Regions from separate parts of the Pseudoalteromonas sp. KG3 genome, predicted to be linked through region 1. Evidence: predicted binding sites of a transcription regulator. Region 1 holds the regulator's gene; each other region holds the start of a gene.

Region 1 (3,290 bases):
ACGAAACTAAAGCGCTTGAATTCACAATGGATAAAGCCAACGAAGAAGCTGACAAGGCGATTGCCTGTTTAGCGGTATTAGATGAATCGCCATATAAAGAAGCCTTGATCAGCTTGGCACGTATTGCTGTTGATCGTAATTATTAGCGAACAACAACCCTTCGAGCACAAAAAAGCCTGCAAATGCAGGCTTTTTTAATCTTTACCTCAACGAACTGCCGAGGTAAATCAAGATTATGCGTTGATGAAATCAACACCTTCTTGGATATCTTTTTTAAGCGTATCAAGCATATCATTTTTAGCTTGCTGTTCAAATGCGCTTAGCTCGCCGTATGAAAGAATTTCTTCTACGCCATTTTTACCTAAACGTACTGGGTGAGCAAAGTATGCAGCATCGCCATTTTCAACAGCAACGTATGCGTAATCGACTACGTCTTCACCTTGTAAGCCTTTAACTAGCGACATACAAAAACGAGCAGCAGCAGCGCCCATTGATAATGTAGCAGAACCCCCGCCCGCTTTAGCGTTAACTACTTCAGTACCGGCATTTTGGATACGAGGAGTCAATGCAGCAACTTCTTCATCTGTGAAAGTAACACCTTCAACTTGAGAAAGAAGCGGTAGAATTGTTGTACCTGAGTGACCACCAATTACTGGTACTTTCACAGTTGCAACATCAACACCTTTAAGCTCAGCGATAAACGCTTCAGAACGGATCACATCTAAAGTAGTGATACCGAAAACACGTTTCGCATCGTAAGTACCCGCTTTTTTGAATACTTCAGCAACAATTGGCACAGTGCCATTTACTGGGTTAGTGATGATACCTACTAATGCTTTAGGGCAGTTAGCAACAATACCTTCAGCTAATGTTTTAATGATACCAGCATTTACGTTGAATAAATCAGCGCGGTCCATACCTGGCTTACGTGGCATGCCAGCAGGGATAAGCACGATATCACAACCCGTTAATGCTTGATCTAGTGCATCAGCACCAAAACCTGCAACTTTAACGTCAGTTGGGATGTGAGAAAGATCAACAGCAACACCAGGAACAACTGGAGCAACATCATAAAGTGATAATTCAGAACCAGCTGGTAAGCCTGTTTTTAATAATAAAGACAACGCTTGACCGATACCGCCAGCAGCACCTAATACAGCAACTTTCATTGGAATTCTCCGTAATTTAAGGTAGAAAATATTTGTGGCACTAAGATAAAGAAATTAGCGCCTAAAGACAAATTTATCCTGCTTATTTTGCATATAATTTCGACCATAGTTGTAAATTTTTTTTATTTACAAAGGCCAAAGAGTAAGCAAAGCTAAACAACTACTGCATAAATATGCATTTTTGTGTAGAATTTAGGTCATCAAATAACAGAGCAGAACAACAACATGCAACCACAAGATAAACAAGAAGCGTTAGTTAAAGCCTTTAAAGCACTTTTAAAAGAAGAAAATTTTGGTTCTCAAGGCGAAATAGTCGATGCTTTAAAAGAACAGGGCTTTGATAATATCAGCCAAAGTAAAGTCTCCCGCATGTTAAGCAAGTTCGGCGCAGTTCGCACACGTAATGCCAAACAAGAAATGGTTTATTGTTTGCCTGCGGAAATGGGTGTTCCAACGGCAAAAAGCCCGTTACGCCAGTTAGTGATTGATATTATGCATAACGAAATGATGATCATCATTCGTACCAGCCCAGGTGCTGCACAGCTGATCGCTCGATTGTTAGACTCATTAGGTAAAGCAGATGGTGTACTTGGCACTATCGCCGGTGACGATACGATTTTTATCGCCCCAGCAAAAATTTCCGAGATTGATGTAACACTCGAGCGGGTGCGCGTTTTATTTGATACGGTTTAAACAGTTATAGCTGCTTTAAAAAGCTAATTGATGGGGCGAAAAATGCTGAACCCATATCAGCTTGCGTAAAATCGAGCCAGTGGTCATAGCAATCGCCCTGCCCCAATCGACTCAATAACATTTGCTCAAACGCATTACCCTGCGCCGCATAACTGATCGCCAATATTCCCTGCTCATACACATCGCCATAAGGCATGTTTTGATTCAACTGCAGTGGTTGACCTTGCTCATCTTTAAGCTCAGTGCGTACTGCATGGCTATTTTCCACTGCGGGGAAAATTAAGTTATTATCTAAGCGCGTACGGCCCATTATTTGTTCTTGTTCACTCAATGGTAGATTTTGCCATACACTCAAGTCATGTTTATAACGTTGGATATGCACATAACTGCCTTGGTCTTCAAAGTGATCCGGTTTATTAATTAACGCAGTGAGGCGTTTTTGGCGGCCATGTGGTGTGTCACCACCGAGGATAAAACCATTAAAATCACGGCCATCAAGAAAACGAAAGTTTCTTACCTGTTCAACGAGTTCAACATCAGGGGAGAATAATTTCAGTATTTGTAATGCAAACAGATGATTGACATCTTCTCGGTCGGAGCGAATTTGCACAAACAAATCAAACGGCTGTGCACCCATAACATGATCGCTATGGGTAATATTAGGAAAACTCTGTAATTGACTCGGCAGAAACTCAGGCAAAATATGCGGCCAATACTGCGCCCCTACAGCCACCACACTAGAGAGCATAGATTCAGAGAACTGATCTGAAAACTCATCTTGAATAGCACTCACATATTTTAATTTTTTGCGTAATGACTCATCGTGGCCATCAAGTACATTAAAAAATAAATGTAAACCGTGCAAGTTTGCTTCAGCACAAATCCCTGACTGCGCTTGCGCCATGGTATTTCCTTAACTCAAAAGTCCTACACGGTAGAACGTGAATGTAGTTATTCAGCGAAAAAGTTAACCGTGTGCGGTGTTATTCTTATAGTTACATCGTCATTTACTAAAAATGATTGACCCAACTGAGCAGCAACATCAATTTCTTGCCCAGCAATGATAACCTTATACACAAAGTGTGAGCCAACAAATCGGCGGTTTAATATAGTCACCGTGTTTGCAGGACTGCTTTGTGGTTGCAAAGGCATTAGTTCAAGATGATGTGGGCGAACATAGAGTTGCCCAACATGCTTTGCATGGCTTTGTGCAAGCAATGATTCAACTCGCCCAAAAGCAGTAGTATATTCAGTTGCTGTTAATGCTTCTGCGTCTAAGTATATGCCCTGACCAAGAAATTCTGCAACTACCTTTGAGTTTGGCGTGTTAAAAAGCTGCTCCGGCGTGCCTTGTTGAACAATTTTACCGCAATCCATAATTGCCAATGTATCTGCAAATGCAAACGCCTCTTCTTTGGAATGGGTGAC
Region 2 (3,290 bases), 1.5 Mb from region 1:
AAATAATTTCTGCATTGAGTTCTTTGGCAATCGCCGCCGCAGCTTCATCGGCATTCACGTTATACCAAAGGCCATCGTCACCAAAACCGATTGAACTAACTAAAGGTAGACGCCCAAGTTTTAATAACTCAGGTATCACACTTTGTACGCCACTATCACACTGACCAACTTGACCAAGTGCTTTAAGCTTCTGCGACGAAATAATGCCAGCCTCGTATAGACTAAGCCCAACAGGTTTGTGCCCTGCTACGATTGCTTGACTCATTAATTGCTTATTTGCACAACCTGCCAATGCCCCAACAATGTACGGCATTTGCTCTTTTGGACTGATCCGTAAGCCCTGGTGTTTCGCGCTGGCAAAACCGGCTTCTTTTAGCCAACTATCAACTAACGCCCCACCACCGTGAACAATCACAAACTGTGCTTGGGTTTGTGAAGCTAGCACTTCAAATAACGCTTTTGCCGCGTCTTCTGTGTTGAGTACTGCACCACCGAGTTTGATGACCCATGTTTGCATTACTGTTACCCTTTTAAACCTGTGCTATGAGGTAAGTCCATAGCTAAATTAATACATTGCAGTGCTTGGCCTGCCGCACCTTTTAATAAGTTATCAATCGCTGCCATCACAATCAGTTGACTACCTTGTTGTTGCCAAGCGATGTCCACAAACGGCTGCTTAGCCACCCCTTTAATTGAAGGTATTTTATTACCAAGCAATCTGATCAACGGCTCATCGGCAAGTACTTGATAAGCTTGCGTGACTTGCTCTGGAGTAACATCGGCTTTTAATTGCACATAAATAGTTTCTAAAATGCCACGAGGGAAATTGCCTAAATGTGGCGTGAATAACACTTTATGGCCTAAGTGCTGTTCAATCTCAGGGCTATGTCTGTGGTTAAATAACCCGTATGGTGCAAGCGATACTTCACAAAAATGCGTGCCTACACTGGCTTTACGCCCGGCACCGGTTACTCCCGATACCGCATTAATAATCACTGGCTGATCAGCCAATAAACCGGCTTGCTGCAATGGCTTTAACGCATTTAATGCCGCAGTTGGGTAGCAGCCCGCTACGGCAACTAGTTGCGCTTTAGCGATTGCGTCACTATTCCATTCAGCCAAGCCATACGCAGCTTGTTTAAGTAATTCAGTATGTTGATGCTCAAAACCATAATAAGTTTGATAATCTTCATTACTGCTTAAGCGGTAGCCACCTGATAAATCAAAAACTTTTTTACCCATCTTCAAAAAACGTGGCGCTAAATCAACACTCACTTTATGATCAGTACATAAACACACAAAATCAGCTGAGCTTTCGATATCGTTATATGCACTTTCGCTAAGCGGCAATAAGGGAGAATCAAGCAAACCAACATGCTCAGGATATAAGTCGCTTAATAGCTTGCCTTTATCTAAGCTTTGCTCAGATACATAACACGCTGCTAAAGTTAACTGCGGATGCTTTACGACTAAACTTGCTAATTCTGCGCCGCTATAACCACTTGCGCCAATAATCACTACTTTCATTCGTTACTCTTTTTGGGTTTTACTACTATATTTACATTCAAATCGGGTTAGACAGTGCATAAACACACTGTTTTGGGAATGAAACTGGATTATCGTCGTTTTATATTCATTGCGTCGCTTTAATATATTTATGCTTAAAAAGTGAATTGATATTCATCATAAATACTTTTATATTGTTATGCAATTAGATTGAATAATTATTTTGGATTTTTTTATGCCTTTACCGTCTTTTTTGTCCATGTATCAGCAGTTGATTGCCGCCCCTTCCATTAGTGCTATGGATGAATCGTTAGCCATGAGTAATAAAGGCGTCATTGAGCTACTTGCCAATTGGTGTAGCAGCTTAGGTTTTGAATGCGAAATTACAGAGTTATCAGGCCCTAAAGGTCGCTTTAATTTGCTCGCCAAACGCGGCCAAGGCGATGGCGGTTTAATGCTTGCCGGTCACACCGATACGGTTCCTTTTGATGATAGTCGCTGGAATTATGATCCGTTTAAATTAAGCGAATATGACAATAAACTATATGGTTTAGGCAGTATCGATATGAAAGGCTTTTTTGCTTTTGTACTGCAAGCAATTAGTGAACTCGATGAAACCACACAAACTCAACCCATTTTAATTTTAGCCACCGCCGATGAAGAAACTACTATGGCTGGTGCACAGCAAATTTGTCAGCACAAAAATTTAAAACCAGCGCGTTGCATTATTGGTGAACCTACTGATATGACACCGGTATTTACTCACAAAGGTCATATGAGTACGGCTATTCGCGTAGTCGGTCGCTCAGGTCATAGCTCTGATCCTGAACGTGGTTTAAACGCCATTGAAGTGATGCATAAAGTAATTGCAAAATTGTTACTTTTAAAAGATGAATTAAAGAATAAATATTCAGTAGATCACTTTATTATTCCCTACCCAACATTAAACCTAGGGCATATTCACGGTGGCGATAACGCCAATCGTATTTGTGGCTGCTGTGAAATGCATATTGATATGCGCCCATTACCAGGTTTAAGTGTGCAAGAACTGCAAATGATGTTGTTAAAAATAGCGGCTGAAATAAATAATCAATATCCAGATGCAGTGAGTGTGATGGATATGCACGAGCCTATTCCAGCCTTTACCGGCAGTACCGACACGGCATTAGTACAATTAGCAGAAAAAATATCGGGGGAGCAAGCCGTTGCCGTAAATTACTGCACCGAAGCGCCGTTTATTCAGCAACTTGGCTGCGAGACTATCGTAATGGGGCCGGGCTCTATTAACCAAGCCCACCAACCGGATGAGTTTTTAGCGATGGAAAAAATAAAGCCATCACAACATATTATTAGTGAAATGATTAAAGCAAGCTGCTTTAATTAAACTCAGTTGCATTTGCTCAGATGTCGAGTTCTTAAATACATAGAACTCGTCTAAGCTTTAAACAACTCAATCAGTCTCGCGACTTTGCTCTTATCAAGCTCGCCCATTTGTTCGCTGTTACTGAGGGCATAAATTACGCCTTCTACAGCACTGTAGTCGATATCAGATCTAGATTCTATAACATTCGCCCACATCTCTAGGTCGTCTAAGTCTATCTCATCTGCTTGGCAGCGAGTGAGCACATCAAGTACCGTTATCAGCGTCAATACGTAAATTGGACCTTGGTTATTTATTGTTGATGTAACAATGATACTTATGGCCTCGTCTTTTTGTTTACCAAAACTGGCGAATTCTGCTAACGCTTGTGCTCTGTTCATAGTTGCTTATCTGTTATTCTATG
Region 3 (3,290 bases), 1.7 Mb from region 1:
GCAGCTCATCAATTTGTTTATGCTCGGAGTTGGCTAAGGTTATTTCATATAACGCCGTTACTGTATGCCCTGCCCCTAACTCTGCGGCATCGACCTTATCGTTATTAAAATCTTCATTAGCGAGTACGCGATTTTGATAACCAATTAAACGATATTCAGCCACCTGCTGTGGATTGAATTCCACTTGAATTTTTACGTCTTTGGCAATAATTTGCATGGTACTGCTGAGTTCATCAACCAGTACTTTGCGTGCTTCGTTAATGTTATCAATATACGCATGTTGGCCGTTGCCAATATTAGCTAATTGCTCCATTAAGCCATCGTTATAATTACCTTGGCCAAAACCAAGCGTGGTTAGTGCAACGCCCGTTTTGCGCTTTGCTGCCACCAGCTCTTTGAGCTTATCAACCGATTGCATGCCTACATTAAAGTCGCCATCGGTGGCCAAAATCACCCGATTAATACCGTCTTTTTTAAAGTTCTGCTGTGCTATTTGATACGCAAGCTCAATGCCTTGCTCGCCATTTGTTGAACCGCCTGCGGCCAGCTTATCTAACGCTGCGCTGATAGCTTGTTGATCATTGCCTTTAGTTGCTGGCAATACCACGCCTGCGGCTCCGGCATACACCACAATGGCAACAGAATCATTTTCATCTAATTGTTTAGTTAACATGGTTAAACTGGTTTTTAATAAGGGTAATTTGTTGGGTGCATTCATAGAGCCAGATACATCCAGTAAAAACACTAAATTCGCCGCTTTTAAATCAGCTTTTTCAATTTCAAAACCCTTAATGCCAATTTTAAGTAATTGCCGATGCTCATTCCAAGGCGCCGTTGCAACCTCAGTATGCACCTTAAACGGTGTGCTGATAGTTTCAGGCGCACTGTAGTCATAATCAAAATAGTTAATAAAAGCTTCTTCGCGTACCGCATCACTTGGCGGCAGCTGCCCCATATTTAACATTCTACGAGTATTACTGTAACTGCCCGTGTCTACATCAATTGAGAAAGTAGATACCGGCTCAGTGACTGTTTGTTTAACTGGATTCTGCTGGGATTTTAAATAGTTTTCACGATCTTGCTCTGACACCAATACCACGTCATCAACTGGATCTGGCGGCAATATCGGGCGCTGCATAGCAACACTTGCATGCATCATCCCTTGCGGCATGGCTTCATAACTTACAGCATGTTGTCTCTGCCTTGTTTGCACTTGTAGCTCTAATTGCTGTTCATCGTTTTGTTTGCTCTTCGCCGCATTGTTTGTTTGGTTTTGTTGTTCATCAACCTCACTTTGTGAACTTTGCTCACAACCGGTTAAGCCAACTATAACCGCAAGGCTCAACACCGTTAAACGTAAATTAATTGCTTGGATGTTACTCATCTTGTTATTCATAAAGTCACCTTAGCTTTTATTAAATATGAATTACTAAACCTATAAACGGATGACTTTAAAAAGTGGGGTTAATTATTTTTGAAATGAAAATCTATTCATCCCATTTAATATCAACGCAGTGTCTCCTTAGACTATAATTGCGCTCCCTCTTTCTTATTGATGATTTTAGTTTTGAACTCGACTGCCATTAAAAGAACTGCTTTTTCTTCTGCTATTTTAATTTTAGGCATTATCTTTATTGCCGCTAACTTACGCGCACCGGTTACAGGGCTTGCTCCTGTGCTTGAGCAAATTATCTTAAGCTTTGCTTTAACCCCTTCTCAAGCCGGTATGCTCACTACTTTACCATTAATTGCCTTTGCACTGGCAAGCCCAATGGCGGCAAGCCTAGCTAAAAAACAAGGCTTGGAAATATCGTTATTTATCGCACTAATCCTAATTGGCCTAGGACTGGCGTCACGATTAATAAACTCTTCAGCTATGTTGTATTTAGGCACCGCTATCATAGGTATTGGCATCGCAATAGGTAACGTGCTGTTGCCGAGTTTAATTAAACGCGACTTCCCACATAAAGTGGCGGTAATGACCTCTACTTACGTACTAGCGATGGGTATTTTTGGTGGCAGTTATGCCGCGCTTATTATTCCGCTGGCTGAATATAAAAGTATGGGCTGGCAATTAGCCCTTGCTTGTTATGGCTTACTTACCCTAGTGAGTATTATTGTTTGGCTACCGCAGTTAAAATTGCATACTAAGCCCACCAAAGATCTGCTGGCGAGTGTTAACAGCAACAAAGTATGGCACGAAGCACTTGCGTGGCAGATTACCTTACTGCTGGGGTTAAATTCATTTTTTACCTATATTATGATTAGTTGGTTGCCGAGTATTTTGATTGAAGGTGGCCATACAGCTCAGCATGCGGGTGCGCTACAAGGTGCCTTTCAAGTAGCGTCTGCAGTGCCTGGCATTATCTTAATACCATTGTTGGCAAAGCTTAAAGATCAACGTATTTTAACCAGCTTGTTAGCACTAATAGCCGCAACAGGCTCACTTGGGCTGCTTTATTTACCTGAGTTTGCCTCACTGTGGGCGGTCACCTTAGGGTTTTGCTCAGGCGCTTGTTTTATTTTAGGTTTGTCGTTTATTAGCTTACGTACTCATGATACCCAACAAGCCACCTCCCTGTCAGGTATGGCGCAATGCTTGGGTTACTTACTTGCCGCCTCTGGGCCGATTATCGCAGGAGCATTACATAGTTACTCTGGTAATTGGACAACTACCTTGTGGTTATGCGCTTTTGCGAGTGCATTGTGCGCCGTATTTGGCTATTTAGGGGGCCGCAATATTACGCTTAAACATTCTAATTAAGCTAAATAACCTGATGTGAGCTCAGGTTAAATAATATAAATGAAGCTAGCCAAGCTAGCTTCATTTTATGTATTTTATCTAAGTATTAAACTGTTATAGTTTGACAGCTTGTCCGTACTTAGGTGAGCGAGGACCATGCAACAAACCATTATAGGCCTCAGCCGATAATAATCTTCCCGCAGCTACCTTTGATACATCATACCCTGCATCTGTCGCAGTTTCTAAAATCTGGGTTAACGCTGCCGAAACAAGCGCCCCAACTAAACCACCACCAGAGCTTGAACGTTGCTCGCTACTAGCAGCGCTGGCAGTACCTTGCCACAGCAACTCACCGGTTTTCAGATCAACGAGCTTTGCATTTAACTTCACCACAGTATCACTAGAAATGACCACATAAGACGTACCATACTCAGTAATATCTAGGTATAGGGCTGTATCAGCAGCGAATATCTCATGCAATTTTTGAGGGGCAACTGCATGAATATCTTGTGCTACTGTGAGGCCATTATTCATAAACGTGTCATAC

What was found. Region 1 encodes ArgR, which controls arginine synthesis, uptake and breakdown. Its sites were predicted from a motif close to ANTGAATANNTATTCANT; they were not measured.
Region 2: a site for ArgR is predicted at 1,668-1,685, ahead of argC (N-acetyl-gamma-glutamyl-phosphate reductase). Genes of this name have one in related genera too.
Region 3: a site for ArgR is predicted at 1,479-1,496, ahead of NDQ71_RS07920 (VWA domain-containing protein). Genes of this name have one in related genera too.

Annotation. Positions count from the first base shown of each region.
Region 1 covers NZ_CP098523.1:3,357,855-3,361,144, reverse strand. The annotation lists gene ispB (octaprenyl diphosphate synthase) at 1-146, shown strand, start outside; gene mdh (malate dehydrogenase) at 234-1,169, opposite strand; gene argR (transcriptional regulator ArgR) at 1,395-1,862, shown strand; gene NDQ71_RS15775 (Dyp-type peroxidase) at 1,867-2,766, opposite strand; gene NDQ71_RS15770 (ABC transporter ATP-binding protein) at 2,814-3,290, opposite strand, start outside.
Region 2 covers NZ_CP098523.1:1,857,418-1,860,707, forward strand. The annotation lists gene argB (acetylglutamate kinase) at 1-517, opposite strand, end outside; gene argC (N-acetyl-gamma-glutamyl-phosphate reductase) at 523-1,527, opposite strand; gene argE (acetylornithine deacetylase) at 1,742-2,890, shown strand; gene NDQ71_RS08770 (hypothetical protein) at 2,941-3,267, opposite strand.
Region 3 covers NZ_CP098523.1:1,648,832-1,652,121, forward strand. The annotation lists gene NDQ71_RS07920 (VWA domain-containing protein) at 1-1,396, opposite strand, end outside; gene NDQ71_RS07925 (MFS transporter) at 1,556-2,764, shown strand; gene NDQ71_RS07930 (DUF799 domain-containing protein) at 2,858-3,290, opposite strand, start outside.